One region of the Peribacillus sp. FSL K6-5616 genome, then DNA from elsewhere that is predicted to be linked to it. Evidence: riboswitches for the same ligand, from Rfam matches in the RefSeq annotation. Region 1 holds a riboswitch; the other holds the start of a gene.
The links. A riboswitch is a leader RNA that binds a small molecule or an ion and turns the genes downstream of it on or off. The one in region 1 is predicted to bind preQ1.

Region 2: it holds a riboswitch for preQ1, as region 1 does, so the genes downstream of both, queC (7-cyano-7-deazaguanine synthase QueC) here and MHB45_RS00065 (QueT transporter family protein) in region 1, are expected to answer to the same signal.

The regions. Positions count from the first base shown of each region.
Region 1 covers NZ_JBBOYT010000001.1:9,805-14,646, reverse strand. Annotated here, with positions in the region: gene MHB45_RS00080 (DUF3892 domain-containing protein) at 1-202, shown strand, start outside; gene MHB45_RS00075 (hypothetical protein) at 286-1,098, opposite strand; gene MHB45_RS00070 (YbaK/EbsC family protein) at 1,208-1,729, opposite strand; PreQ1 riboswitch class I at 1,902-1,946, shown strand; gene MHB45_RS00065 (QueT transporter family protein) at 1,953-2,438, shown strand; gene MHB45_RS00060 (TVP38/TMEM64 family protein) at 2,562-3,218, shown strand; gene MHB45_RS00055 (PAS domain-containing sensor histidine kinase) at 3,336-4,842, shown strand, end outside.
Region 2 covers NZ_JBBOYT010000001.1:3,629,785-3,634,626, reverse strand. Annotated here, with positions in the region: gene MHB45_RS17455 (methyl-accepting chemotaxis protein) at 1-1,258, opposite strand, end outside; PreQ1 riboswitch class I at 1,444-1,486, shown strand; gene queC (7-cyano-7-deazaguanine synthase QueC) at 1,542-2,207, shown strand; gene queD (6-carboxytetrahydropterin synthase QueD) at 2,207-2,677, shown strand; gene queE (7-carboxy-7-deazaguanine synthase QueE) at 2,670-3,398, shown strand; gene MHB45_RS17435 (DUF4260 domain-containing protein) at 3,443-3,790, opposite strand; gene MHB45_RS17430 (TetR/AcrR family transcriptional regulator) at 3,842-4,411, opposite strand; gene MHB45_RS17425 (hypothetical protein) at 4,801-4,842, shown strand, end outside.

The DNA of each region.
Region 1 (4,842 bases):
CGTAAGGAAAAATGAAGAGGACAATATTATCGCCATCAAGACGGACTCCGGCCGCGAACTCGACTACCCCACAGCCCTTGCGGAAGCCAAAGCTGGCAACCTGGCCAACGTTGACGTCTTTCATAAATATGGACGTGACATATTACGGAGTGAGCCCGATGGGATAAAAGAAAATAACCTGGATCAACTGCCGGAGTTTTGAGTTTTTCGGGGAGACTGCCTGATACGGGCAGTTTTTTTCTATCTGGATGCGCAAAAAAAAGAACCAGCATGATTAGCCGGATCTTATTTTTCATAAGGATAGGATTCAGAGATTTCGAGCAGTCGGCCGCAGGACTCGACAACCTCGATGATTTCCATCCATGACATGTCCAGACCCAGTTCATTAGCATGGGAAATCTTATCCCGTAATTTTCGGATGGCATTCGCATCCTTCCTCCCTTTACTTTTCGAAGGGATTTGGAAGAAGTGCCTCAATTCTTTATCTTTATGTATAATATCGAATTTATCACTGATTTGCAGGCACTCTATTATATTGATATCCTCATTTTTATCGATTCTCCTTTTATATAATTCGGTTGCCTTTTCTAAACGGTCTTCGCTGATCATTGGATACCAGCTGCCATCGCCGAATCTATCCAGGATGATATCGCTCATCCTCATTTCCAATAAGGTAATATATCCGAATATCAGCATCCTGATCGGAGGCTTTTGGAGGTCGGCATGGGTAATCAACATTTTAATTGAATTATTCTCTAGTACGAACACCCTTGTCTTATTCTTAAAAATATGGAGAAGCTGGATCAAAGGGGTTGAATTCGAAACCATTTCCCTTGGTGAGAAGTTTCTCATATATTCAGAAATACTTCCCTCACCTAGTTCTTGCCTTTCGATATATCCGATGATTTCCCCTTGATCTTGGACTGCCAATATATCAAAATTCTTTTTTTTCATTGCTTTCTGGATATCCAGCGCCAGATCGTTTTTATGGCAAAACACAAGCTCCTGGGCAATGCTCTTAACCGTTATATTTTCTTCATAAAGAGTTTTAAGACTCAGATAGCTGCTATTGCTTTTTCTTTCGCTTCCATTTAACATCTTTCAACCTCCGATCAGGAACACTTTCTGCCCATTTTCCGCTTTAATAATAGAAATGCATGCGGCCCCCCGCAAATAAAATTCACTTTAGTGGACTCCATCCCATTCATCAAATGCCATCAACTGCATTTCCTGCCGCCGTTTCCACATTCCCTTTTTCTTCCCACCCCTTACAAACATCCACCCAATCCTTGGCACCTGAATATTCAAATAATTCAGCGAGTGTAAGTTCTATTGCAGAGTTTGAACTGCCGCAAGCCGGAAACAATGACTCGAAGCGCTTCATCGATACATCAAGAAAAACAGCTAAATCGTTTGCCAGGCCAAACGGGCAAACGCCTCCGATTGCATGGCCGGTCTGTGCAAGCACTTCATCAGGTGAAAGCATTCGTGCCTTGAAACCGAACGTCTGACGAAATTTCTTATTATCCACTTTCGCGTCCCCTGCGGCAACGACCAAAATCGCGTGTTCACCCTCCCCTTTAAAGGAAAGGGTCTTGGCAATCCGCGCTGGGATAACACCGATGGTTTCCGCTGCCTCAATCACCGTTGCACTAGATGATTCGAACTCCTTTACGTCGCCTTCCCGATTCCATTGTTTAAAATGGCTTTTGACACTTTCGATCGACATATTAATATTCACTCCTTTTTATGTACATATTGAAATAATATCATCCTTCATTGCAAAAATTCAAAATCCAATTGTGCTGCTTCATCTGATTGGAAACCTATAAATTAAAACCATTCTTTACAAATTGACGAAACAAGCTTACATGGGATACTATTAATCATCGGGTAAACGCCTGCACGTGGTTCGTAACCATCCCACGATAAAAAACTAGGGAGAGAGTAAAATGAATGTTCGTACACTCGTGATAAACGGGTTATTGGCTGCCTTGTATGTGGCGGTCTCATTGGTGTTTAAACCAATAGCTTTTGAGATGTTCCAATTCCGTGTACCGGAAATGTTGAATCATCTGATTGTATTCAATAAAAAATATATCTACGGTATCGTTGGAGGAGTCTTCATATCGAATCTGCTCTTTTCGCCGATGGTGCCATATGATTTGATTTTTGGGGTGGGGCAATCCCTGCTCGCCTTATTGCTTGTCATTTATGTTTCTCGTTTCATAAAAGGCATTAAAGGACGTATGATCGCTACGATTATCTTTTTCACGTTCACAATGTTTTTAATTGCAATTGAACTGAACCTTGCCTTTGGTTTGCCATTCTGGCTAAGCTGGATGACTACAGCTGTCGGTGAGTTCGTTGTCCTTTTGATTGGCGCGCCAATCATTTATGGAATGAACAAAAGAATTCAGTTTGAAAAGTGGCTTTAAAAGGAATCTTCGCGCCGTTAAGCCACTATAATGGAAAAGAGCTGTCTGCATGATGCGGCAGCTCTTTTTTTTCACCATTGAACTCGAAAATGATAAACTATTAGTAAGAATGGTGGTGGCCCTTTGAAAAAAGTCCTGACCATAATCGGTCTACTTGTAATCGCAATTTTTATATACTCTAATGCAGAACTGTTCACTTTGGTTTGGAAAAGTGATTTGGATTCTGTGATTGGCATATTGAAGGAAAATCTTTTGCTTACATTTATTGTGACATTCGTATTGATGTTTGTACAAAATTCTTTTACAATCATCCCCTTAATTTTGCTCCTGACCATCAATGTCACGATATTCGGATTCATATATGGCTATCTATGGAGTTGGTTTACAAGTGTTGTTGCCTCAGGATTCATTTTTTATGCAGCAAGAAACTGGTTTCAGGAGCTTCTTTTAAAGAAGATTGGTGAAAAGTGGCAAGAATCTGTAGTGGAGCATGGCTTCATGTACGTGTTTACAGGCAGGATTTTCCCGCTTATCCCCACAAGCTTAATTAACTTGGCAGCCGGAGTCAGCACCGTCACTTTCAAAGACTTTTTATTGGCGACGGCACTTGGCAACCTTATATACTTTTTCTTCCTATCACTGATTCCCTATGGGCTGCTATCTGTTGAAATGAACCAATATACGCTAGCTGCTCTTGCACTCCTCTTCTTACTATTCTTCATGATCTATAAGCGTGCAAAAAAGAAGAAGAAACTAACCTTCTTCAGAAAAAACAGGTGACCACATTGGCCCCTGTTTTTTTTATTTAGAGATTCTGCATATATTTTTTTCCGATAGTTTGTTAAAATGTGTATGTAATTTTACCTTTGAAATGTCTTAAAATCAGGGAGAATCTCCATGTCCAAACGCTCCATCTTAGCAATATATATCCTATCCGGGATTCTTACATTAGTCGTATTCGACTATTTTTTAACTACAAATATCCATAATAAAGAGGTCTTCATTCAACTCCAAAGGGCGGAAGGCATTGTTTTCCTTTTATCAATAGGCTTAATTCTATATCTTTATTTAGCTAAAAAGGAAGAATTCAAACGATTAAAAGAGGCGGAACAACGTCGGCGCACACTCATCAATTCAATGGTGGATTTCGTTAACTTCAAGGATGGGGATGGCCGATGGCTTGAATCCAATACCTTCGGGCTGCAATTATTTCAATTGGAGCATGTAGATTATAAGGGAAAAAGAGACAGTGAGCTCGCAGAATACACCGAATTTTATAAAGAATCGTTGATCTACTGTGAAATTTCCGATGAAGAAACGTGGGTAAAGGGGGAAATTACTAGGTGCGAGGAAATCATCCCTCTTCCCGATGGCAATCACAAGACCTTTGATACGATTAAAGTTCCCCTGTTCAATGAAGATGGTTCACGTAAAGGCTTAGTCGTCATTGGCAGGGATATATCTGAAAGAGTTGTCGCGGAGAATCAATTATTTGATAGCGAACAACGCTATAAATCATTGTTTGAGCACAACCCTTATCCAATGCTGATGCTTGATTTAAATGGAATGATCACGACCGTGAATCCAAGGTTTGAAACGGTAACAGGCTTTCAACAGGAAGAAATACATGGCGCTTCATTCATTAATTTGAATTTTTCAGCAGAAGACGCGGAATTGATCCGTACATCATGCCAATATGTCATGGAAAACCAAAAGGGGATCAAAAAAGGGAAAGATATAGAATTCCTGACGAAGTACGGGAAGTCCATCTTACTTTCTTGTACGTTTGTCCCGATGATGGTTGGCGAGGATTTAGTCGGAATCATTACTTATGCTAAAGAAGTCACTCAAATTCGAGAAACCGAAGCACGCTTAAGAAGAACCGAAAAATTATCGATAGTCGGCGAACTTGCCGCAAGTGTAGCCCACGAGGTACGAAATCCGCTGACTTCTTTAAAAGGTTTCGTCCAGCTGCTTAAAAAGAGCGACCATCCCTATGAACAATACTACACGATCATGTTGAGTGAATTGGACCGGATCAATCTTATTGTAAGCGAGTTACTCGTTCTGGCAAAACCACAGGAACTTCCATTCAGCAAACATCAAATCATCGACCTGATGAATGATGTCAAAACCTTGTTGAAACCAGAGGCGGACTCGTACCCCACCCAAATATCAATATCTGTCAAAAATGAAATACCGCTTCTATTATGTGAGGGAAACCAATTAAAACAAGTTTTCATAAACATGCTCAAGAATTCCATGGAGGCATCCGCCGACCACATTTGGATTGATTTCGAACGAATGAACAATAACCTTTCCATCACCATCAAAGATAATGGAAGCGGAATAGAAAAAAACCGCATAAAACATCTTGGAGAGCCTTTCTATTCTTCAAAAGAAA
Region 2 (4,842 bases), 3.6 Mb from region 1:
GTTTCCGCACTTCATCGGCGACGACGGCAAAGCCCTTGCCATGTTCACCAGCACGAGCGGCCTCTATGGCTGCATTCAGCGCCAATAGATTGGTTTGATTGGATATATCTTTGATGACCTGCACAAGCTGCGAGATGTGCTGTGATTGAGAATCGAGCCCTTTCACTTGCTCTACGGCATTTTTGACAATCCCATCAATACTTTGCATCTGTTGGACTGAACTGCGCATTAAAGCGGTGCCGTCCTTGGTCAAGGAAAGGATTTCGGTTGAACTTCTAGCCACATCCGCTCCTTCCAGGTGGGCCAACTCGATCCTGCCGGTGAAATCATCCATCATGCGAACCATTTCAGCTGCCCGGCTGGCTTGTGACTCCGAACCTTCCGAAAGTTCATACATCGTAGACGCTATTTGCTTGCTGCCCTGCTGCACTTCATTTGCTGATTGAGTCAGATCCTCGCTTTGGTTGGTAACGGATTGCGAAACAACGAGCATTTTTTCGATCGTATCACGAAGGTTTTTCTGCATTTGGTTGGCGGAGACCGTTAATTCGCCCAGTTCATCATATGACTTTTGCTCCAGGGGCTCATGATTCAGCTCTCCGTCAGCAACCATTTTCATCCTGTCCCTAATTTTAAGGAGGGGGGTGGTAATGAGGTTGGCAGTAACAAGCGCCAGCACAAGGCCGATAAGGACTGCTGCAATGGATATGATGATACTTGTCGTCTTGACCGATTTCCCGCTTTCGATGACGGTTTTACCTGAAGCGACAAACAATTCCTCGCGTTTAGAAGCAAGCTCCTTGAAACCCTCCATTACTTCATTGCTGATTGGCGCCACTTCATTTTTGAGTATCTCTTTAGCGCGTTCTTCATTTCCTTTTTCATACTGGATAAATACCCGTTCTACAATCATCGTCCTCCAATCCACGCTTTTCTCGATCAATTCCTTTGTTTTATCAGAATCGCTTAAGGCTAGGAGTTCCTCCTGGATGACCTGGCTTTCTTCGGTATATTGTAAGAACCTTTCTTTATAACTCTCGTCGCCATATAGAATATAGGCCCGGACGAATGCGGTTCTTTGTGCTAGATTATATAGGAGCTTTTCGTCTTGGATAAGAAGCGGAAGTTCCCTTTCGATGATATCCTGGGAGTATGCCAGTGACTTGTTGCTGCTATAAATGTTGAATGCTCCTAAGATGACACATAAAGATATGATGAGTGAAAATGCCACCAATACCTTTGCTTTAATGCTTTTCAAATTATTGGACCCCTTTATCGATATTTTATTCACTCTTTTTTATCGGATTTTTAATGTGATTTTTAAGTAATGAAAAGTTAACCAAATTTTCCATCAGGTCTAATGTTCACTTTATATAAACATCTTGATTTCTTATCATTTTCAAGTTACTATTGACTTGGAAAAATATAATATTCCGCGTTAAGGCGGAAGAGGTTCTAGCTACCCTCTCAAAAAAACTAAGGAGAAACAGTGCTCTATTCTTAGGGTGCTGTTTTTTTCCGTAAAAAGGAGTTTTATAGAAATGAAGAAGAAAGAAAAGGCAGTGGTTGTGTTTAGCGGAGGGCAGGACAGTACGACGTGCCTGTTTTGGGCATTGGAGAGATTTGAGGAAGTGGAAGCGGTGACGTTCGATTATAATCAGCGGCATAGCTTGGAAATCGAATGCGCTCAAAACATTGCCAAGGAATTGGGCGTGAACCACCATATCCTTGACATGTCGCTGCTGAACCAACTGGCACCGAATGCATTGACAAGAAGTGATATCGCAGTGGCGGACGGAGAAGAAGGGGAGCTGCCGTCGACGTTCGTGCCAGGGAGGAATTTGCTGTTCCTTTCGTTTGCCGGAGTGCTGGCGAGCCAGATTGGCGCTAAACATATTGTCACAGGAGTCTGTGAAACGGATTTCAGCGGATATCCTGACTGCCGCGATGTATTCATTAAATCGTTGAATGTGACCTTGAACTTATCGATGGACCAGTCATTCGTGATTGATACGCCGCTAATGTGGCTTAATAAAGAGGAAACATGGGAGCTTGCTGACCAGCTTGGCGCGTTCGACTTTGTCCGCGAAAAGACCCTGACTTGCTATAACGGAATCATCTCCGATGGCTGTGGAGATTGTCCGGCATGTAATCTGCGGAAAAAAGGACTGGATGACTATGTAAGCAGACGGAAGGTGCTTTCATGATGTACGGTTTTAAGATAGTGGATAAACTCCAAAAAATAGATGAAGATATTCAGCGCAGCCAATTGAAGTATACAAACAAGAGGGTTCTCGTGAGTAAGGAATTCACCTTTGACGCGGCGCACCATCTGCATGACTATGAAGGGAAATGCAAGAACCTGCATGGCCACACGTATAAAGTCATTTTCGGATTGAGCGGGTATACGGATTCACGCGGGTTGATGATAGATTTTGGTGACATCAAGGATATATGGAAAAATGAAATCGAAATCCACCTGGATCATCGTTATTTGAATGAAACCCTGCCGCTCATGAATACAACAGCTGAAAATATGGTTGTCTGGATCTATGAAAAAATGGCCGAAGCCCTTTCATTAAAAGAATATGAGGGTGCTAGAGTCGAATTTGTTCGACTGTACGAAACGCCGACAAGCTATGCCGAAGCCAGACGGGAGTGGATGGAAAGTGAGTAAACTCCCGGTTATGGAAATCTTCGGGCCGACCATCCAAGGAGAGGGAATGGTCATTGGTCAAAAAACCATGTTCGTTCGGACGGCCGGCTGCGATTATTCATGTTCCTGGTGTGATTCCGCATTTACTTGGGATGGCACAGGTAAGGAAGATACCGTTCAGATGACTGCCGATGAAATATGGGATGAGCTGAAGCGAATTGGGGGTTCCGGTTTTTCCTTCGTGACGATATCTGGGGGAAACCCGGCCCTGCTGAAAAACCTAAACGGCTTGATAGCGATCTTACATGAAAATAAAATGAAAATTGGTATCGAAACACAAGGGAGCCGATGGCAGGATTGGTTTCTCGATATTGATGAACTGACTATCTCACCTAAGCCGCCGAGCTCTGGAATGAACACGGACTTTACGGTTCTTGACCAAATCATCTCGAATCTTGCCAATCGAAATCCTGAAAACCATGTTTCTTTGAAGATCGTCGTCTTTAACGAGGAAGATTATCAATATGCCAAACATGTACATGGGCGTTACCCGGATATTCCTTTTTATCTGCAGGTCGGCAATGACGACAGCAGGACGGCGGATGATCATCAATTGATCAGCGGCCTATTGAAGAAGTACGAAGAGTTAATTGATAAAGTGATAGCGGATGATGAATTGAATGATGTGAAAGTCCTGCCACAGCTGCATACCTATATATGGGGTAACAAGCGGGGCGTGTAAAGTAAAGGCAGTGTGATGTTTAATCACACTGCCTTTTAAGCTTATTACAACCTTTGCATGTGTGTAGCTTTGAAGGATGATGTGTATTTAAGGCCATATCCAAATAAGCGATCCATTCCTATATGTGCGGTCCAAATTAAACCAATCATCATCCATGCATCCGACTTTAGGAAAATGGCTAACAAAATCATGAAGATGGACACGATATAAGTATGGAATGCGTTATAAACCTTTGCTCCAATCCGATCATCGATCAGATAGGCCAGCATGGAAACATCAGGGGACAAAATCAACAAAAGGAAAATCCACCAGCTGAATTCATATAACGAATAGATGTAAATCACCGCTAAAAGGACCATAAGTCCTTCAATATGAAGGAATTTCTTCACCATTTCATAACCTCCAAAGTTTAATTGACCATTGGTCAATAGTGTCCGAAAAAATTATATGATGTTCTTGGTGATATTTTTTACATGAAAATAGGCTAAACCTTTTACATCTTGATAAGATAGCTCAGAATTAATATAAAAAGTTATGAATCCGTGAAGAGAAAGAAAAATCGACCAAATGGATGCAGGATTCAGTTTGTTGTCCGTTAGATCCGTCAAGGACTGGATTAGCTTTTCGTATGTTTCATTAGAATCGAATTGAAGTAACTGCTGAATTTCTTTTTCCTTCGATAAAAACATGATGGAATAATGATTCTGTTGGGTTAAACCAAACTCCAAGAAGCACAATAAAATCTTTTCCATTTTTACAGAAGGGGCATTTTCCGACAGGATGATATCATCGATTAAAGAATTTAAAACGGAAAAATCCGTTTTCACTAAACTATAAAATATTTCCGCCTTGTTTTTAAAATGATAATAAATGGCTCCATGACTGCAATCCAATGATTTAGCCAATTGCCTCATCGAGACATTCGAATACCCTAACGCTGCAAAAAGGTTTCTAGCTTCATTCAAAACCATGTCCCTGGATAATTCTTGACCTGCCGATTTCCTTGGCGACATCTTGTCACCTCCTTATTAATTGACCACTGGTTAATTAGGATGATAGCTCACTGATTTTCAAATGTCAATTATTAGGTCGAATGATAAAGTACTGTTTTTTAAGTGGAATTTTGCCATTGTAGGCAACCGAAATCGCGATAGCCCTATAGTAAACCTGAAATCGAAAGGAACACTTGCTAATCTTACGGTTCAAGGGGAGGGTAAAGTTGCAAATGGAGCAGTGGGCGAAGATGCAGAATCCATTTCCAGTTCCCCTAACCAGAAATTTGAATGTCCTTGTAACTGAAAAAGAATCCCGCTTTTAATATGAGCTCGTCTTAGTTTTTAACCAATAATAACCTTTTATGGTATTATGAGGTTATACAGATGTCCTTGGAAGGGATGAATATATGAAAAAGAAATTTGGTATTTTGGCATCAATTTTCATAGTC